Regions from separate parts of the Acidovorax temperans genome, predicted to be linked through region 1. Evidence: predicted binding sites of a transcription regulator. Region 1 holds the regulator's gene; each other region holds the start of a gene.

What was found. The regulator FNR, encoded in region 1, switches genes on or off when oxygen is low (the NO sensors DNR and NnrR bind a similar motif). The targets are predictions, from matches to a motif close to TTGATNNNNATCAA.
Region 2: a site for FNR is predicted at 2,700-2,713, ahead of PQV96_RS03950 (oxygen-binding di-iron domain-containing protein). Genes of this name have one in related genera too.
Region 3: a site for FNR is predicted at 2,162-2,175, ahead of cobA (uroporphyrinogen-III C-methyltransferase). Genes of this name have one in related genera too.
Region 4: a site for FNR is predicted at 2,311-2,324, ahead of PQV96_RS19280 (hemerythrin domain-containing protein). Genes of this name have one in related genera too.

Annotation. Positions count from the first base shown of each region.
Region 1 covers NZ_CP117193.1:1,732,992-1,737,568, forward strand. The annotation lists gene ccoG (cytochrome c oxidase accessory protein CcoG) at 1-796, shown strand, start outside; gene PQV96_RS08230 (FixH family protein) at 842-1,117, shown strand; gene PQV96_RS08235 (hypothetical protein) at 1,185-1,478, shown strand; gene fnr (fumarate/nitrate reduction transcriptional regulator Fnr) at 1,569-2,291, opposite strand; gene hemN (oxygen-independent coproporphyrinogen III oxidase) at 2,480-3,862, shown strand; gene PQV96_RS08250 (sulfite exporter TauE/SafE family protein) at 3,880-4,577, shown strand, end outside.
Region 2 covers NZ_CP117193.1:841,948-846,524, forward strand. The annotation lists gene hisG (ATP phosphoribosyltransferase) at 1-318, shown strand, start outside; gene hisD (histidinol dehydrogenase) at 339-1,664, shown strand; gene PQV96_RS03950 (oxygen-binding di-iron domain-containing protein) at 1,820-2,644, opposite strand; partial or broken gene garD (galactarate dehydratase) at 2,796-3,743, opposite strand; gene arsB (ACR3 family arsenite efflux transporter) at 3,915-4,577, opposite strand, start outside.
Region 3 covers NZ_CP117193.1:235,515-240,091, forward strand. The annotation lists gene PQV96_RS01045 (gamma-glutamyl-gamma-aminobutyrate hydrolase family protein) at 14-895, opposite strand; gene cobA (uroporphyrinogen-III C-methyltransferase) at 1,225-2,100, opposite strand; gene PQV96_RS01055 (c-type cytochrome) at 2,266-2,682, shown strand; gene PQV96_RS01060 (cytochrome D1 domain-containing protein) at 2,703-3,914, shown strand; gene ahbB (siroheme decarboxylase subunit beta) at 3,916-4,577, shown strand, end outside.
Region 4 covers NZ_CP117193.1:4,105,252-4,109,828, reverse strand. The annotation lists gene PQV96_RS19295 (DUF1800 domain-containing protein) at 1-1,003, opposite strand, end outside; gene PQV96_RS19290 (CsbD family protein) at 1,341-1,559, shown strand; gene PQV96_RS19285 (hypothetical protein) at 1,632-2,213, shown strand; gene PQV96_RS19280 (hemerythrin domain-containing protein) at 2,382-2,888, shown strand; gene PQV96_RS19275 (hypothetical protein) at 3,085-3,339, opposite strand; gene creD (cell envelope integrity protein CreD) at 3,336-4,577, opposite strand, start outside.

The DNA.
Region 1 (4,577 bases):
TGGCAATGCGGGCTTCATGCGCGAGCAGGTCTGCAAGTACATGTGCCCTTATGCGCGCTTTCAGAGCGCGATGTTTGATAAAGACACGCTGATCGTTACCTACGACCCTGAACGTGGCGAGCAGCGTGGTCCGCGCAAGAAGAATATCGACTACAAAGCCCAGGGGCTGGGCGATTGCATTGACTGCTCGCTGTGTGTGCAGGTCTGTCCGGTGGGCATCGACATCCGCAAGGGTTTGCAGTACGAATGCATTGGCTGTGGCCTGTGCGTGGACGCCTGCAATACCGTGATGGACAAGATGCAGTACCCGCGTGGGCTCATCCGTTATTCGACCCAGAACGGCGTGGCCAAGCACTGGACGCAGTCGCAGATGTTGCGCCGCGTGCTGCGCCCCCGCGTGCTGATCTACAGCGCCGTGCTGGTCACCCTGTGCGTGGCCTTGTTGGCCAGCCTGGTGACGAGAACACCGCTGAAAGTGGACGTGGTTCGCGACCGGGCCGCCTTGTCACGCATTGTGGCTGGGGGGAAGTTGGAAAACATCTACCGTATCCAGATCATGAACGCTACCGAAACTCCTCAGCGCTACCGCATAGATGCCAAGGGTCTTGAGGGACTTGAAGTGGTGTCGGAAGCGTCGGTGGAGGTCGATCCCGCTCAGTCTCGCTGGGTTGCTGTGCGATTGCAGGTGCCTTATGGGTCTGCTTCACCTGGGTCTCATCCCATCACCTTTGAAATTGGTGCCGAGGGTGGCGGTGCCCACGTGACAGAAAAAACCGTATTTTTGGTTCCCAGGTAGTACCGTTTTCATTCAACGTACAAGCCTGAGTTAATGGAGTTTGCTATGTCTACTGTTTCTTCCTCAGCCACGCCAGCTGCAGCCCCATGGTGGAAGTTTGGCCATGTGTGGCTGGTATTGGCGGGCCCCTTGGTGGTCATTGTTGCGGGGTTCATTACTTTGTGGCTTGCGATGTCGCGCCCAGACCCTGTGGTCGCGGAGGATTACTACCAGCGAGGTATCGACATCAACAAGACCCTGGAGCACCCAGAGAAGAGCTTGGCGCCCGCGATGAAAGGGCGCAATCACGCTGCGACCCCGCCAGAAGCGCAGCCGAGGTGATTGTGAAGTCACTCTGGTTCACTGAATTTCGCAACGACCCAATACAACACCGCAAGGAAACAGCACGATGTGGACACAGCGCCTGATGTGGATTGCCTGGCCAGCCTTTTTGGTGGCAGGTGTGATTGAGATGCTCGTCTTTGCGATGGTGGACCCGCAAGACCTTCACTGGTTCGGGCAGCCTGTCACCTTGTCGAGAACAGGCGTCTACACCTTGGCGTTCTTTGGGTTCTGGGCGCTCACCATGGTGTCCAGTGCGCTCACCACCTTGCTTGCGATGTCCCCCTTTGAACTGAATCGCTGCCCGGTGCCTGACGAGGAGCGCCCTGACGATTGCCGCAAGCATCCCTCCTGCACTTGAATAAAAAAAATGCCGCGCTGTATGGCGCGGCATTGTCGGAGGCGTCAGCGAAGTGCTCGTCAGTTGTCCGGCACCTCTGTCGAAAATTTTTCAGTGGCAGGCTTGTTGGTTGTTCACGATGCGGCGTAGGGCATCGGTATCTAGAATGCGGACATGTCTTTGCCGCACTTCCACGGTGCCTTCTTCTACGAACTTGGAGAAGGTGCGGCTCACGGTTTCAAGCTTGAGGCCGAGATAACTGCCAATTTCTTCTCGCGTCATTCGCAACACCAGTTCCGATTGAGAGAAACCTCGCGCGTGCAGGCGTTGCACCAAATTGAGCAAAAACGCTGCCAGACGCTCTTCTGCTCGCATGCTTCCGAGCAGCAGCATCACGCCATGCTCACGCACGATTTCACGGCTCATGATTTTGTGCACATGGTGCTGTAGCGCAGTGACTTCTCGCGAGAATTCCTCTATGCGATCAAAGGGCATGACGCAAACTTCCGCGTCTTCCAGAGCGACGGCATCGCAGGTGTGATGGTCATTCACAATGCCATCCAGACCAATGATTTCACCGGCCATCTGGAATCCTGTGACTTGGTCGCGACCATCTTCTGTCGCCACGCAGGTCTTGAAGAAGCCCGTGCGAATGGCATACAGCGAGGTGAAAGCTTCTCCGTTGCGGAAAAGCGTTCCGCCGCGCTTGATCTTGCGCCGCACGGCTACCACTTCGTCGATGCGTTGCAGCTGCTCTTCGTTGAGCCCCACAGGCATGCAAAGCTCACGGAGATTGCAGTTGGAGCAGGCGACTTTGATGGTGAGCGGATTCATGGCGCAGAAACCAGTTGGTTGTTCGAGCATATCGTGCTCGACGAGAGAGGCCGAAGTGCCTCGCACAGTGCTTAGAAGCGGATGATATGCATCAAATTGTCGCTCCACCAGCAGTGGGTTCACTTGATTCAGGTCAAGGACGAAGAGGGTAAGGTGCGGCACAGTAACCGAGTACGCAAGGATATCTCATGACCGCTGTTACCCCAGAACTCCTTACCCGGTTTGATGTGCCGGGTCCCCGATACACCTCTTATCCAACGGCAGACCGTTTTGTGGAGGCTTTTGGTCAGGAGGACTATGCCTTGGCGTTGGCCCAAAGGCATTTGGGGACAGGCTCCAAAGCCATGCCGTTGTCGCTGTATGTACACATCCCATTTTGCGAGTCGCTATGCTACTACTGCGCTTGCAACAAGATCATTACCAAACACCATGATCGTGCTGATGTCTATTTGCGGTACCTGAGCCGCGAAATCGACTTGCATACAGCCCAATGTGGTGTGGGGCAGGTGGTTAGCCAGTTGCATCTGGGTGGCGGGACCCCCACGTTCCTGTCTGATGATGGGCTGTGTGAGTTGATGTCCATGCTCAAGCGCAGCTTCACTCTGGCTCCCGGTGGGGAATATTCCATCGAAGTGGATCCCCGCACGGTCAACGCGGAGCGTCTGGCATTGTTGGCAGAGTTGGGTTTCAACCGGTTGAGTTTTGGCGTCCAAGACTTCGACTCTGAAGTCCAAAAGGCAGTACACCGTGTTCAGCCCGCAGAGCAAGTTTTTGCTTTGGTCGAATCTGCACGCACCATCGGGTTTGACTCCATCAATGTGGACTTGATTTACGGCTTGCCACGCCAAACCCCTGAGTCATTTGATCGGACGTTGTCACAGATTGCCCAGCTTCGACCCGATCGCATTGCGTTGTACGCATATGCACATCTGCCTGAGCGCTTCAAGCCCCAGCGTCGCATCATTTCAGCGGAGTTGCCCACAGCAGGTGCCAAAGTCGCCATGCTTTCGCGTTCGCTGGATGCATTTATTGACGCTGGCTATGTATACGTCGGCATGGATCATTTCGCTTTGCCTACTGATGCGTTGGCCATTGCAAAACGGCAGGGGCGCCTGCACCGCAATTTCCAGGGATACAGCACCCAACCCGATTGCGATTTGATTGGGCTGGGCGTGTCAGCGATTGGACGCATTGGGGCGACCTACAGCCAAAACGCCAAGACCCTGGATGAGTATTACGATTTCCTTGACCAGGGTCGCCTGCCAGTCGTTCGGGGGCTGGCATTGAACCGGGATGACTTGGTGAGACGCGCTGCCATCATGGCGTTGATGTGCCAAGGTGAACTGCTGATTGAGCCGATGGAGCAAGCATGGCTGATCGACTTCAAAAAGTACTTTGCTGCTGAACTGGACCGTTTGAAGGACATGGAAACCCAAGGTCTGGTGGAGTTGGGCAGTGAAGGGGTTCGAGTGACCCCCATGGGCTGGTTCTTTGTGCGCGGTATTGCGATGGTCTTTGATCGTTACCTGCAGGCCGATCGCACCCGCGCCCGCTTCTCCCGCATCATCTGAGCAGGGCTACGAACAGCATGTCGGCTACTGTTGCATGGACCGCACTGGTCATGGGTTTGGTAGGAGGAACCCATTGTTTGGCCATGTGCTCAGCTCCGTGCGCTGCGGTGGTGGGGGCTGTACAAAAGCCGGAAGGCTCCGCCGCGCTGGAGCAGCCTGTTCACTGGATGGACAACCCCCGCCGTTCTGCCCAGCCGTGGCTGCGCACCGGGGTTTTTCATGTGGGTCGCATCGTGGGATATGCGGCGCTCGGTGCCATGGCGGCCTGGGCCATGGATAGTTTGGCTTGGATTACACAGCAAACCATGGCGCTTCGGCCCTTGTGGACCCTCACGCACGTGGCCATTCTGGCCTGGGGCTTGATGATGCTGATCCAGTCGCGACAGCCAGCCTGGATCGAACAGGCGGGCCGTTCAGTCTGGGGGCGTGTCCAGCCGCTGCTTGGTTCGTCAACAGGTGTGGCCAGTGCTGGAGCTTTGTGGGCATTCATGCCGTGCGGTTTGCTCTATTCGGCCTTGCTGGTAGCGGCACTCAGCGGCGGGCCGTTGCAGGGTGCTTGGACCATGGCGCTGTTTGCTGTGGGCAGCGGTCTTTGGCTCGTGGGCGGCCCATTGGCTTGGCGGTGGGTACGGCAGCGTTTGGGCTCACTGCGGGGTGACTGGGGCACGCGCATCAGTGGCGCGCTTCTGTGTGGTGTCGCTGTGTGGGCGTTGTG
Region 2 (4,577 bases), 890 kb from region 1:
CAGGGTTCCCGCCTGAAGGTGGCCACCAAGTACACCTCCATCGCCCGCGAATTCTTTGCGACTAAGGGCGTGCACGTGGACATGGTCAAGCTCTACGGCAGCATGGAGCTGGCACCGCTCACCGGCCTGGCCGACGCCATCGTCGATCTGGTTTCCACCGGTAACACCCTCAAGGCCAACCACCTGGTGGAAGTGGAGCGCATCATGGACATCAGCTCGTTCCTGGTGGTCAACCAGGCGGCGCTGAAGCTCAAGCGTGAACCACTGCGCCGCATCATCAATGCCTTTGCCTCGGCCATTCCGGCAGAGCAAAACTGAAACCTGAACTGCAACGCACTATGAAATTGGTAGCTGCTCCCGCCCGTCTGTCAACCGCTGCAGCCACTTTTGAGGCTGATTTTGCAGCCCGCCTGCATTGGTCTGCCGACACCGACGCGGCCATCGAGCAGCGCGTGGCCGACATCCTGGCCGATGTGCAAAAGCGCGGAGACGCGGCGGTGCTGGAGTACACCGCCCGCTTCGATGGCCTTACCGCCCCCACCATGGCAGCGCTGGAGCTGACCCAGGCGGAACTCAAGGAGGCCTTCGACGCCATCCCTGCGGTGCAGCGTGACGCATTGCAAGCGGCCGCAGCGCGGGTGCGCAGTTACCACATGGCTCAAAAGAAGGCCTCGGGCGAGAGCTGGAGCTACCGCGACGAAGACGGCACCTTGCTGGGCCAGAAGGTCACACCTCTGGATCGTGTCGGCATTTATGTGCCGGGCGGCAAGGCGGCGTACCCCTCCAGCGTGTTGATGAACGCCATCCCGGCCCATGTCGCGGGGGTCGAAGAAATCATCATGGTCGTGCCCACCCCCAAGGGTGAAAAGAACGCGCTGGTGCTGGCTGCTGCCTACGTGGCCGGTGTGACCCGCGCTTTCACCATCGGCGGTGCCCAAGCTGTAGCCGCGCTGGCCTACGGCACCGAAACCGTGCCCAAGGTGGACAAGATCACTGGCCCCGGCAACGCCTACGTGGCCAGCGCCAAGAAGCGCGTGTTCGGCACCGTGGGCATCGACATGATTGCGGGCCCCAGCGAAATCCTGGTGCTGGCCGACGGCACCACGCCGCCCGACTGGGTGGCGATGGACCTCTTCAGCCAGGCCGAGCACGACGAGCTGGCCCAGTCCATCCTGCTGTGCCCCGACGCCGCCTACCTCGACGCCGTACAGCGCGAAATCGACCGCCTGCTGCCCACCATGCCGCGCGCCGAGATCATTGCCAAAAGCCTTACCGGCCGTGGCGCGCTGATCCTGACGAAAGACATGGAAGAAGCCTGCGCCATCAGCAATCGCATCGCTCCAGAGCACTTGGAAGTCAGCAGCAACGACCCACACCGCTGGGAGCCCCTGCTGCGCCACGCGGGCGCGATCTTCCTGGGTGCTTACACCAGCGAATCCTTAGGCGACTACTGCGCAGGCCCCAACCACGTGCTGCCCACCAGCGGCACCGCGCGTTTTTCCTCGCCCCTGGGCGTGTACGACTTCCAGAAGCGCAGCAGCCTCATTGAGGTGAGCGAAGCGGGTGCCCAGGTGCTTGGGAAAATCGCTGCCGAGCTGGCCTACGGCGAGGGCCTGCAGGCCCATGCGCAGGCGGCGGAAATGCGTTTGAAGAAGCAGGGCTGAGACTTTGCCAGCGGCCGAACACCGGCGGTGGTCTGTCGGCCAAGTCGTTAGCGAGGCGGTGAGAGCCCTTGTTCGAGGGGGGCTCCAAAACTCGTTTGTCGTGCGGCTTGTTGCCAGAAAGCAGGGCCCGCCCGCCAGCAGTCCTGCTCAGAGGGTCAACCCACCTGCCGCAAGGCGGGACGCATCTGGCGCGTCACGGGGTCGATGTGCGCTGTGGGCACCTGGTAGGCACGGTCATCAAACAGGTCGATGCCGCATTTGAGGTTCTCGATCCACGCAAAGAAATCCTGGATGGCTGGCTTGCCCATGATGGGTGCGCCGTGCTGCGGCACGATCATGGCAATGTCCAGCTGCCGGGCCATGTTCACCCACAACCGCAGGATCTTGTTGGACACCATGTAGCGGCGGTGGAAGCCTTCCATGCGGGGAATGTGGGCCTGCAGATCGGTGACGGGGCGGCTTGCCTCGGCGCCGGACATCATCGACACGCCCAGGTCCCCCGTGAAGAGGATCTTGCTGACCGGGTCGTAGAAATGGAAGTTGCCTTCGGAGTGCATGAAGTGGGCTGGCAACAGCACCAGTTCATGCCGCCCCAGGGGCAGGTGGCCTCCGCTGTCGGGCACGCCGATGACGCGGTTTTCTGTCTTGCCCACCTTGGTGAAGTGCGGTGCAAAGCGCTCCCACACGCGGGAGATGACCAGCGATGCCTTGGTGCTGGTGAGCCACCGATCCAGCGAGGCAATGATGTCCGGGTCTGCGTGGGAGGCGATCAGGTACGACAGCTTGTGGGGCGGGAAATGCTTCGTCATTCCCATGAACAGCTCGTTGAACGCCAGGTTGCCGCCCGGGTCGATGATGGCCCCGGTGTCATCGTCCACGATCAGGAACTGGTTGGCCTGCACCGCCTGTCCATCCTCCTCGATGAGGTCGGTGAACATGATGCAGGCATGGTTCTTGTCGCGATAGAGTTCGATGGACATGGTGGCGCACAGAAGCAATGAAGCGTTGACTGTACGAGTACCCCAACAACGACAGTTGATCAATATCAAGCCGAATTGTTAAAAAAAGGTGGTGCTGGCTTTGCCAGGCACCTCCCTCACAGGCTGCTGCGTGAAAGAGGCCTCCCGCGGCTCAGGTCACCGGGGCCGGGTTGAACAGCACCAAGGCGTTGTGCAGCTTCCAGTGTTCAGCCCAGGTCTTCTTGCGGCCGCTGGCCACGTCCAGCATCAGGTGAAAGAGCTGCCAGCCAACCTCTTCAATGGTGGCCTTGCCTTCGGCAATGGTGCCTGCGTTCACGTCCATCAGGTCGTGCCAGCGGCGCGCCAGATCGGTGCGGGTAGCCACCTTGATGACCGGGCACTCGGCCAGCCCGTAAGGCGTGCCGCGGCCGGTGGTGAACACATGCAGGTTCATGCCTGCCGCCAGTTGCAGGGTGCCGCAGATGAAGTCGCTCGCAGGCGTGGCCGCGTAGGTCAGACCCCGGGTTTGGAGCTTTTCGCCCGGCGAGAGCACGCCGGAGATGGGGGCGGAGCCGGACTTGACGATGGAGCCCATGGCCTTTTCGACGATGTTGGACAGCCCGCCCTTTTTGTTGCCAGGCGTGGTGTTGGCACTGCGGTCCACGCTGCCGCGCTGCAGGTAGGCGTCGTACCAGGCCATCTCGCGCACCATGGCCTCGGCCAGCTCGGGGGTGGCGGCGCGGGCCGTGAGCTGCGCAATGCCGTCACGCACTTCGGTGGTTTCCGAGAACATCACGCTGGCACCCGCCCGCACCAGCAGGTCGGTGCAAAAGCCCACGGCCGGATTGGCGGTGACGCCCGAGAACGCATCGCTGCCCCCGCACTGCACGCCCACCACCAGTTCGCTGGCAGGCACGGTTTCGCGGCGGCGCGCATTCAGGCGCTGCATGTGGGTTTCTGCCTGGCGCATGATGGACTCCACCATCGACATGAAGCCCACATGGGCCTCGTCCTGCAGGCACACCACATCCAGCCCATGGGTGCTGCTGCGCTCGTCCACCACGGGGATGGAACCAGGAGGCAGCAAACGCTCGGGCTGCAGCTTTTCGCAGCCCAGGCTCGGCATGTCCTTTGGGGTCCTCTAGCTGGCGTTGGTTCTGCTCAGTCTGAGATATGTCGCTAATCAGGCAAAAGTGCCTCCAGCGCTTATTTGGTAAGCGCTGGCAGCTATCATTTTTGAACTGGTGAGCGGAGTACGCTGGCACTCGCCTCACCCTGCCAGGCGCCGCTTTTACGCAGTGCGCTCGTACCAGCCCTTGCTGCGGTTGACGATGTGCACCACCAGCAGCATCACCGGTACCTCGATCAGCACCCCCACCACCGTGGCCAGCGCGGCGCCAGAGTGAAAACCGAACAGGCTGATGGCGGCGGCCACGGCGAGTTCAAAGAAATTGGACGCACCAATCAGCGCCGAGGGGCAGGCCACGCTGTGCTTCTCACCCACTGCGCGATTGAGCCAGTACGCCAGCCCTGCATTGAAGAACACCTGGATGAGAATGGGCACGGCCAGCAAGGCGATGACCAGCGGCTGGTTGAGGATGGCCTGGCCCTGGAAGGCGAACAGCAGCACCAGCGTGGCCAGCAGCGCCCCGATGGACCAGGGGCCAATGCGTGCCAGTGCAGCATCGAGCGCCGTTGCACCGCGTGCCAACAGGGCACGGCGCAGCGCCTGGGCAATGGCCACGGGGATCACGATGTACAGCACCACCGAGGTGAGCAGTGTGTCCCACGGCACGGTGATGGCCGACACCCCCAGCAAAAATGCCACCAGCGGTGCGAAGGCCAGCACCATGATGCTGTCGTTCAGCGCCACTTGCGACAGTGTGAACAACGGGTCGCCCCCGGTCAGGCGGCTCCACACAAACACCATGGCCGTGCACGGCGCGGCGGCCAG
Region 3 (4,577 bases), 1.5 Mb from region 1:
GCGCGGTGCCTGATCACTCCCCGCGTTCCCTGTCCTTGCGCAGCGCGCTGCGCAGCAGGCGCGTGGCGCGGTCGCGCAACCCGGTGGGTTGGTCGCGCCGCACGGGGTGCGCTTTGGCGTGAGCGCACGCTGCCAAAAAATCGTTCAGGATGGCCGTGTCGTCCAGCGTGTCGGCCCCGAGCTTGTGAAACTCGGGGTGCCACTGGGTGGCGGCGATGTAGCCGCGGCCCGGTGCGGGTTTGACGCGGATGGCTTCGGGCACGCCGTCGGGCTCGCTCAGGGCTTCGACCACGAAGTCGGGCGCCACGCGCTTGATGCCCTGGTGGTGGATGCTGTTGACGCGGGCGCGGGGCAGGTTGGGGTAGAGCTGTGCCAGGCGCGAATCGGGCACGATCTGGATGTCGTGGAAATGCTGGTCGTAGGCCACGGCGTTGCGGTGCTGCAGTGCGCCGGGGTGCTGGGTTTCGATGTCCTGGTACAGCGCGCCGCCAAAGGCCACGTTGATGAGCTGCAGCCCCCGGCACACGCCAAAGATGGGTTTGCCCACCTCGGCAAAGGCCTTCACCAGCGCCAGGTCGTAGATGTCGCGCACGCGGTCGCCAATCCATTCCTCGCGCAGGGGTTCTTCGCCATAGTTGCCGGGCCACACATCGGCGCCGCCGTGCATGACCACGCCATCCAGCCATTCGGCGTAGTGCTGCAGGGTGACGTCGCCGCGCGCCGTCTCGCCCGTGGGGCAGGGCACCATCACCACCATGGCCCCGGCGGACATGAGCCAGTGCGCGATGGACTGCTCGACGTATTGCAGTGTTTTGTTGGTGAACAGTGGGCGGGTGGGATCCGCGTGTTGAAAGCAGGCCGACAGGCCGATCTTGAGGCGGGGTGCGTTGGGCATGGGCAGCGGGTGGGGTGCGCGGGCGGTGGGTGCGCACAGGCCAGCCTCTGTTGTAGCACCGCCCTTGCCGCAGCGGTGTAGGAAAGTGTCGGCTTTGCGCGGCGCCCGCAGGCCTTCACCCGCCCTCTGAAGGGGCTCCTTGGGTATTTGAATGAAATTGGGCTCTTCTAGCGAATGCTAGTGATGCACTCGATAAATGTCGTACGTCGAAATCGTCGTTTACAGACGTGCGGCGATTTCCATCACTACTATTCGCTAGAAGAGCCTGAAATTGGCACCTGGCGCTTATTGGGTAAGCGCTGGTAGCTATCGAAATGATAGCATTTCGGTTAGGCGGTGGCGAGCTCTTTGGTTTCCTGGGCCGTTGGCACTGTTTGCAGCACGGTGCCTGGTCGCGCCAGCAGCGGGTGCAGTTGCACCACCTGGCCCACCATGATGAGGGCGGGGGGCTGCACCTTCTCGGCCACGGCCAGGGCGGGCAGGGTGGCCAGGGTGGCTGTGAGGCAGCGTTCGGTGGGCAGGGTGGCGTTTTCCACCACGGCGGCGGGGGTGTCGGCAGGCAGGCCGTGGGCGATGAGCTGGCTGCAGATGGCGGGCAGGGCGCCCACGCCCATGTAGATGACCACGGTTTGGCGGGGGCGGGCCAGCAGTTCCCAGTCCAGCCCCACGGTGCGGTCTTCGCGCAGGTGGCCGGTGGCAAACACCAGGGTGCAGGCGTGGTCGCGGTGCGTGAGCGGAATGCCCACCGACGCGCCCGCACCTTGCGCGGCGGTGATGCCGGGCACCACGTCAAAGCCAATGCCGGCCTCGGCCAGGGCCTGCACTTCCTCGCCCCCTCGGCCAAAGATGTAACCGTCGCCACCCTTCAGGCGCACCACATTGCGGCCGCTGCGCGCCAGGCGCACCATCAGCTCGATGATCTGCTCCTGCGGCAGGGTGTGACGGGATGATTCCTTGCCCACGTAGATGCGCTCGGCGCCAGGCGCAATGCAGTCCAGCACGGCAGGGCCGACCAGGTGGTCGTACAGCACCAGCGTGGCGGTCTGCAGCGCCCGGTAGGCTTTGCGGGTGAGCAGCTCCGGGTCGCCAGGGCCCGCGCCCACCAGCGTGACATGACCCACGGGGGAAACCACGGGCGCAGTGGGGCCTTCTCCTGCGGGCTGGTCTGCCGCTGCAGCGCCCGGGGCGTTGTTCTGGAAGCTCATCGTGGATCTCGTTGTGTGGTGGAAACAGGCCCGATGTTTAAACGCAATGCCCGGCCCGACCTTGACTTAGTTCAAGGTCGGCGCTTCCAACACGCGAGAGGATGCGTCCATTGAAGGCGGTTGCCGCAACCTGTGTTGCGCGCCCCACGCTCCCACGGTGACGACATGACACACATCCCCCGCTTTTTCCGGCCCGGCCCGTGGCGCGCCGCGCTGCTGCGCTGCTGCCTGCTGGGGTGGTTGGGCTGCGCGGCCGCAGGCGCTGCCCTGGCGCAGCCTGCGCCAGCCCCCGTCCCTGTCCCCACCCCCAGTGCAGAGCGCCAAAGCGCCCTGGTGCGCATGGTGCGGCAAGACTGCGGCTCTTGCCACGGCATGCGGCTGACGGGGGGGCTGGGCCCCGCCATCACCCCCCAGGCGCTGGAGGGCAAACCCCTGCTGTCCATGGCCTCGACCATCTACGGCGGTCGCCCCGGCACCCCCATGCCGGGCTGGAGCGCCATGCTCACCCTCGAAGAAGCCCACTGGGTGGCCCAGCAGCTGGCCGAGGGCTTTCCTGAAGAATCCCGGAGACCTGCGCGATGAACCCACCCGCCTTCCAGCCCCTGCAACGCCGTGGGCTGCTGACCTTGATGGCCTCGGCCCCCCTGTGGGCCAGTGGCTGCGCCGCCCTGGCCGATGGCCGCGCTGCTGAGGCAACTCCAGACAACCTGCGCGGCACGGGCGATCTGGGCGTGGTCATCCAGCGCGCGCGGGGCGCCGTCACGGTGGTGAACACCAGCGACCGCTCAATGCTGGGCGAAATCACCGGGCTGGGCGATCTGTCGCACGCCTCGGTAGTGTTCTCGCGCGATGGCCGCTACGCCTACGTGTTTGGCCGTGATGGCGGTCTCACGCAGGTGGATTTGCTGCGCGAACGCATCGTGCACCGCGTGATGCAGGCCGGCAACTCGATTGGCGGGGCCGTGAGTGCCGACGGCACGCTGGTGGCCGCGCAAAACTACGTGCCCGGCGGCGTGAAGGTGTTTGACGCCAAATCGCTCGCGCTGCTGGCCGACCTGCCCGCCACTTATGGCAACGGGCAACGCTCGCGCGTCGTCGGCTTGGTAGACCTGCCCCAGCGCCGCTTCGCCTACAGCCTGTTCGATGCCGATGCGATCTGCATCGCCGATTGCTCTGACCCCACCCGCCCCCGCGTGCATACCCTCGAAGGCATTGGCCGCCAGCCGTACGACGCGCTGGTCACGCCCGATGGCCGCCACTACATCGCCGGCCTGTTCGGTGAAGACGGCCTGGCCATGGTGGACCTGTGGGAACCCCAGCCCAAGGTGCGGCGCATTCTGGCCGGTTACGGCCGGGGCCAGCAGCCGCTGCCGGTGTACAAGATGCCGCATCTGCGCGGCTGGGCCGTGGCCGGGCGCCACGCCTACCTGCCCGCCATTGGCCGCCACGAGGTGCTGGTGGTGGACACCACCACCTGGCAAGAGGTGGGCCGCATCCCCGTGGCGGGCCAGCCCGTGTTTGTGATGGCCCGGCCCGATGGCCGCCAGGTGTGGGTGAACTTTGCCGTGCCCGATTACGACCGGGTGCAGGTCATCGACACCCCCAGCCAGCGCGTGGTGGACACCCTGCGTCCCGGCAAGGCGGTGCTGCACATGGAATTCACGCCCCGCGGCGACGCGGTGTGGATCAGCTGCCGCGACGACCACCTGGTGCGCGTCATCGACACCGCCACGCGCCAGACCCTGGCCACGCTGGCGGTGGACGCCCCCAGCGGCATCTTCTTCACCGCGCGCGCCCAGCGCATGGGGTTCTGACATGCCAGCCGTGCCCGACCCCGCTGCGCCTGCCCTGGGCAGCACCGGTTTCCAACCCAGCCCCGCGCAGCGCCTGTCGCTGCTCAACGCGTGGCAGCGCGGCTTTCCGCTGTGCGACGAGCCCTTTGCCGTGGTGGGCGCGGCGCTGGATTTATCTGCCGCGCAGGTGCTGCAGGCCTACCGCCAGCTGGCGCGCGAAGGCGCGCTCAGCCGCATTGGGGCCGTGTTTGCGCCGGGTAGCGGTGGGGCGTCCATCCTCTCGGCCATGGCGGTGCCGCCCGAGCGGCTCGAAGCCGTGGCCGCCGTGGTGTCGGCGCACCCCGGCGTCAACCACAACTACGAACGCGAAAACGCCTACAACCTGTGGTTCGTGGTCACCGGCCCCAGCGCCGCGCAGGTGGAACGCACCATCGCCTGCCTGGAGGCGGACACCGGCCTCACGGCCCTGCGCCTCCCCATGCTGCAGCCCTACCGGATCGACCTGGCGTTTGACCTCTCTTGCGAGCTGACCACCGGCCCGCAGCACGCTGCCCAGGTGGGCCGCTGCGCCCTGCAGCCCCCACAGGTGGCGCCCCGCGCCCAGCTGGCCGATGCCGACTGGCCCCTGGCGGCCTTGGCCGAGGCAGGCCTGCCCCTGGTGGCCCAGCCCTATGCCCAGTGGGC
Region 4 (4,577 bases), 2.1 Mb from region 1:
GCAGTGACTCCTTGAGCGCCATGGGCAGGCGCGTGAAGTGCGTACTGGGCACCACCCGCGTGCCGCCGGGCACGGTGGTGGGCTGGTTCTGCGACTGGTCGTAGTCGTACCCGGTGAACACGCGCGCCAGGTTGGTCACATCGGCCTGCGTGTAGCTCTCCAGCGGCTTGCCGGTGCCGTCGGTTTTGGGCGTGCCGTCCTGGTTGAGCTCGACGAGGCCAATCGTCATGAGCTGCAATATCTCGCGTGCGTAGTTCTCGTCGGGCTGGCGGCCGGTGGCTGCGTTTTCCTTCTGGTTGCCCCGCGTGTTCAAGTAGTACCCCATGGCGGGGTTGAGCGTCACGTCCTGCAGCACCTGCCGGTAGTTGCCAAACGCATTGGCCACCAGCTGGTCCCAGTAGTGGGCCATGGCGTGGCTGCGCCAGTTCAGGTCCAGCCCGTTCAGCGACACCACGCAGATCTCTGACAGCGCCAGGGCCACGCGTTTGCGCAGCCCGTCGGTCGAGGTCATGAGCTGGCTCCAGATCATGTGGTCGGCCGGGTAGGACTGGTCGTAGAAGTTGCTGGTGTCAGACACCGTGGCGTAGCCCCGCTCGTTGAGCCAGTCCCACCCCCGGGTGCCCAGCGGTGCAGCGAACTGGGCATTGATCCACGCGGCGTAGCCAACGCTGCGCACCGTGGCAATTTCGCTGGGCGAGGCGCTGAACTGGGCCTGCAATAAAAAACGCGCCGCTTCCTGGTCGGAGGCAGCGCTGCTGTACGGGCTGGGGGGTGCGGGTATCGGGGCTGGCAGTGGCGTGGGGTCGCTGGGGTCCGCCGCGCCCGAGCCGCCTCCGCAGGCCGCCAATGCGGTGCTGGCCAACGTGGCTGCCAGGGGGGCCAGCGGTGGGGTGGGTTGCGTGCCGGATGCAGTGCCCACGGCAGCGCTCGCTGCCGTGGGTCCGCTCCCCTCCTCTTCCTTTGCCGCCAGTGCGCGCAAAGGCTCCTCGTGGGTATTTGTCATGTTGTGAGCAACCGTGGAAATGCGCTCGAAAGTGTAAGAAGCACCTTCGTCTTCTCTTGGCGCAATTTGTGAGCAATCGATACGGTCGTTACAGGGTCGCGCCCATTCCCCTGCGCTGCCTGGGCCCCTGTGTTGCAAAGAGGTGCCTCACTGTCGCGCTGCGCCTACAGCCGGGGGGGCGCGTCCTGCACCGCCGTAGGCCAGAGCCGACGGGGCCTGCCTTGCGCGGACTACGCCGGCCACGCGGCTTGTTTTCTACAGTGACTCCATCGCCGCAGCATGTATCTCACGCATTTCGGGTGGGTGGCTGGGGTGAGTTGAACTGAGGATGCGAACCATGAATGAAGACACCATCAAGGGCAACTGGAAGCAATTCAAGGGCAACCTGAAAGAGCAGTGGGGCAAGCTCACTGACGACGACTTCGACGTGATCGACGGCCGCCGCGAACAGCTGCTGGGCAAGCTGCAAGAACGCCAGGGCCTGGCCCGCGAAGCGGCTGAAAAGCAGATCAGCGACTGGCAAGCCCGCCACCCAGCCTTCCGTTTCAACGACTGACCTGTTCAGTCCTTCGGGCGGCGCGTCTGCCGACCTTGTCCACCACACCTATTGCACATTGAGGAGAAGACCATGAAATTCACACGCACACTGATCGCCCTGTCCGCTGCAACGTTGATGGCCACCTCGGCCATGGCCATGGAGCCCGCTGAATACAAGGCAGCCAAGGACCAGATTTCTGCCGACTACAAGGCCAACAAGCAAAAATGTGACGCCCTGCAGGGCAACGCGAAGGATGTCTGCCAGAAGGAAGCCAAGGGCGCTGAAAACGTGGCCAAGGCCGAGCTGGACGCCCGCTACAAGCCCAGCGACAAGGCTGCTTACAAGGCCCGCGTAGCCAAGGCCGATGCCGACTATGAAGTCGCCAAGGAGAAGTGCGACGACCTGAGCGGCAACGCCAAGGACGTGTGCGTGAAGGATGCCAAGGCCGCGCATGTGAGCGCCAAGGAAAACGCCAAGGTGGCCCGCGCCGTTGCCAAGCCCGCCGACAACACTGCAGCCAAGCAGGCTGACGTGGCAGAGGCCCGCAAGGACGCTGCCGCCGAAAAGAACGAAGCCAACTACAAGGCCGCCAAGGAACGCTGCGATGCCCTGAGCGGTGACGTCAAGTCCAAGTGCGTGGACGACGCCAAGCGCGTGCACGGCCAAAACTGAACGCGCCACTGACCGTGGGGCAGGTGGCCGCAGCGGTGCCTGCCCGCCCCAGCCACCGGGGTGAAATGGTTACGGGGGCCTGCCAATGGCAGGCCCCCTGATGTGCGTCAAAACCCCAGCCCGTGTTCTGCCTAAGCTGCCGCCTTTTGTCACCAACGAGGAAGAACAATGGCTGCACTGGAATGGTCTGACGCGCTGGCGCTGGATTTGCCCCTGATGGACGACACCCACCGCGAATTCGTGGATTTGCTGGCCCAGGTGGAGCAGGCCGACGACGCGACCGTGGTGCAACGCTGGCAGGAACTGGTGGACCACACCGAGCACCACTTCGGCCAGGAAGACGCCTGGATGGTGGCCACCCGATTTGCTTCCGGCAACTGCCACACCACGCAGCACAAGGTGGTGCTGCAGGTGATGCGCGAAGGCATCGTGCGGGCCGAGCAGGGCGACCTGCAGCCGATCCGCATCATGACGGGCGAGCTGGCCCAGTGGTTCCCCCAGCATGCGCAGATGATGGACGCCTCGCTGGCCCTGCACCTGCGCCGCGTGGGTTTTGACCCGGCCACCGGCGTGGTGCATGCCCCTGATGCATTGCCCGCCGAACTCATCCAGGGCTGCGGCAGCACCCACAGCTGCGTGGATCACCCCGAAAAAGAGCCCGCCGAGGCCGCCTGAGTTTCTTTGGATGCTATTTAAGGTATAGCTGCTGGCGCTTATTACACAAGCGCTGTAGCCCTAAGAGCGGCTAACAAAACTCAGCGAAACGGTTCTGGCTAGGCGCCGCGTCGCAGGCAGTACGCGTAGTACGACAAGACGCGGCAACGACGCCAGAAGAGTTTTGTTAGCCGCTCTAAAACACCTCTAAACGCTTTCAGCGCCTTAGCGGCAGCAGCATGGCCGCCATCCACCACGACAGATCGCGCAGCGCCCGCCGCAAGGGGGCCGTGGCCGGGCGGCGATAGGCGCTGCGCAGCAAGGCCTGTTTGGCGGTGTTCAGCGCCCGCCGGTCTTGGGCTTGCAGCGCGTGCAGCAGCCGCTGGCGGTGGCGCTCCAGCCGCTGCGCCTCGGTTTCCGTCAGGCCCGCGCTGGCTGGCGTGGGCGGGGCCAGGCTAGCGGCTTCGTTCATGGCGCTTCTTTGGGTGCAGCAGCGGGTATGGCCGGGGGCGTGCTGCGCTGTGCAGGCGTCAGCCCATACCAGTTCACCTTGCGGGTCAGCACCATCACCGCAGTCAGCACCAGGAACAGCGCCACCGAGCCCACGGCCAGCGCCGTTTGCTCCAGTTGCAGCAGCACGTACAGCAGGCCATACAGCAGGCCAATGCCCAGGCCCAGCGGCAGCCCCCGCGCCAGCCCGCCCAGCATGTGGCTGGCGTAGTAGCCCAGCAGCAGCACACAGGCGGTGGCCGCAGCCAGGTACGACCAGCCAAAGGGCAGGTGCTCGGACAAGCTCACCAGCAGCAGGAAAAAGCTGCACAGCGCCGCGCCCACCAGCAGGTACTGCACCGGGTGCACGCGCAGCCTTTTCGTCGCCGCGCCGTCCCAAGACGAAAAAGCGGCCCCCTCGGGGGGCAGCGACCCGCGCAGCGGTGGAGCGTGGGGGCCATTTCCCATCAGCTCAAACAGGCCCACGGCCACAAAGGTCAGGGCGATGAACAGCAGGCCGTATTTGGTGGCGCGGTCTGCCAGGGTGTAGGGGTTCACCGGGTCCACAAAGGCCACGCCAAAGCTGTCGGCGCAGTCGCGCGGTGTGGTGCCTGCGGGGGCGTACTCGGTGGGGGCATCGTCGTAGCTGCCTGCGCAAATGCGGCGGCCGGCCTGCACATCCTGCTGCGCCGTGGTGGCCAGCGATGACAGGCGCCACTGGGCCGTGAAGCCCTCGGGCCCCAAGGTGCGCTCTGATGGCAAAAAGCGCCCGTTGAACGAGGGGTGGGGCCAGCTGCCTGTCATCTTCACATCGGTGTTGCCGCCCAGGGGCACGATGGACAGGCGCTCGGTGCCCACCAGTTCCAGGTCCAGCGCCAGCGTCAGGGGCTCGGCCTGGCCGCGCACGCCTTCGGGCAGCACCGCGTGCAGGCCGCGGCTGTAGGTGGGGTGGAAGGTGCCGGGCTTGAGGGCCAGGGCCTGCTCGCCCAGCGACACCTGCGCCGTGCGAATGCCCCGCGCATCGCCCACGGCCACCATCACGATGGGGGCGCCGCACTGCAGGCGCGAGCCCTTGACCGTGCTGTGCGCCTGCAGGCTGGCCAGCCCCGCCCACTGCGCGGTGAGGTGCGTCTTGAGGTTGAAGGTGTTGACCTTGTGCAGGCCCCGGGCGCGCTCTTCCATGCCCACGCTGGATCGCACGTGCAGCTGCTCGGGCATGGC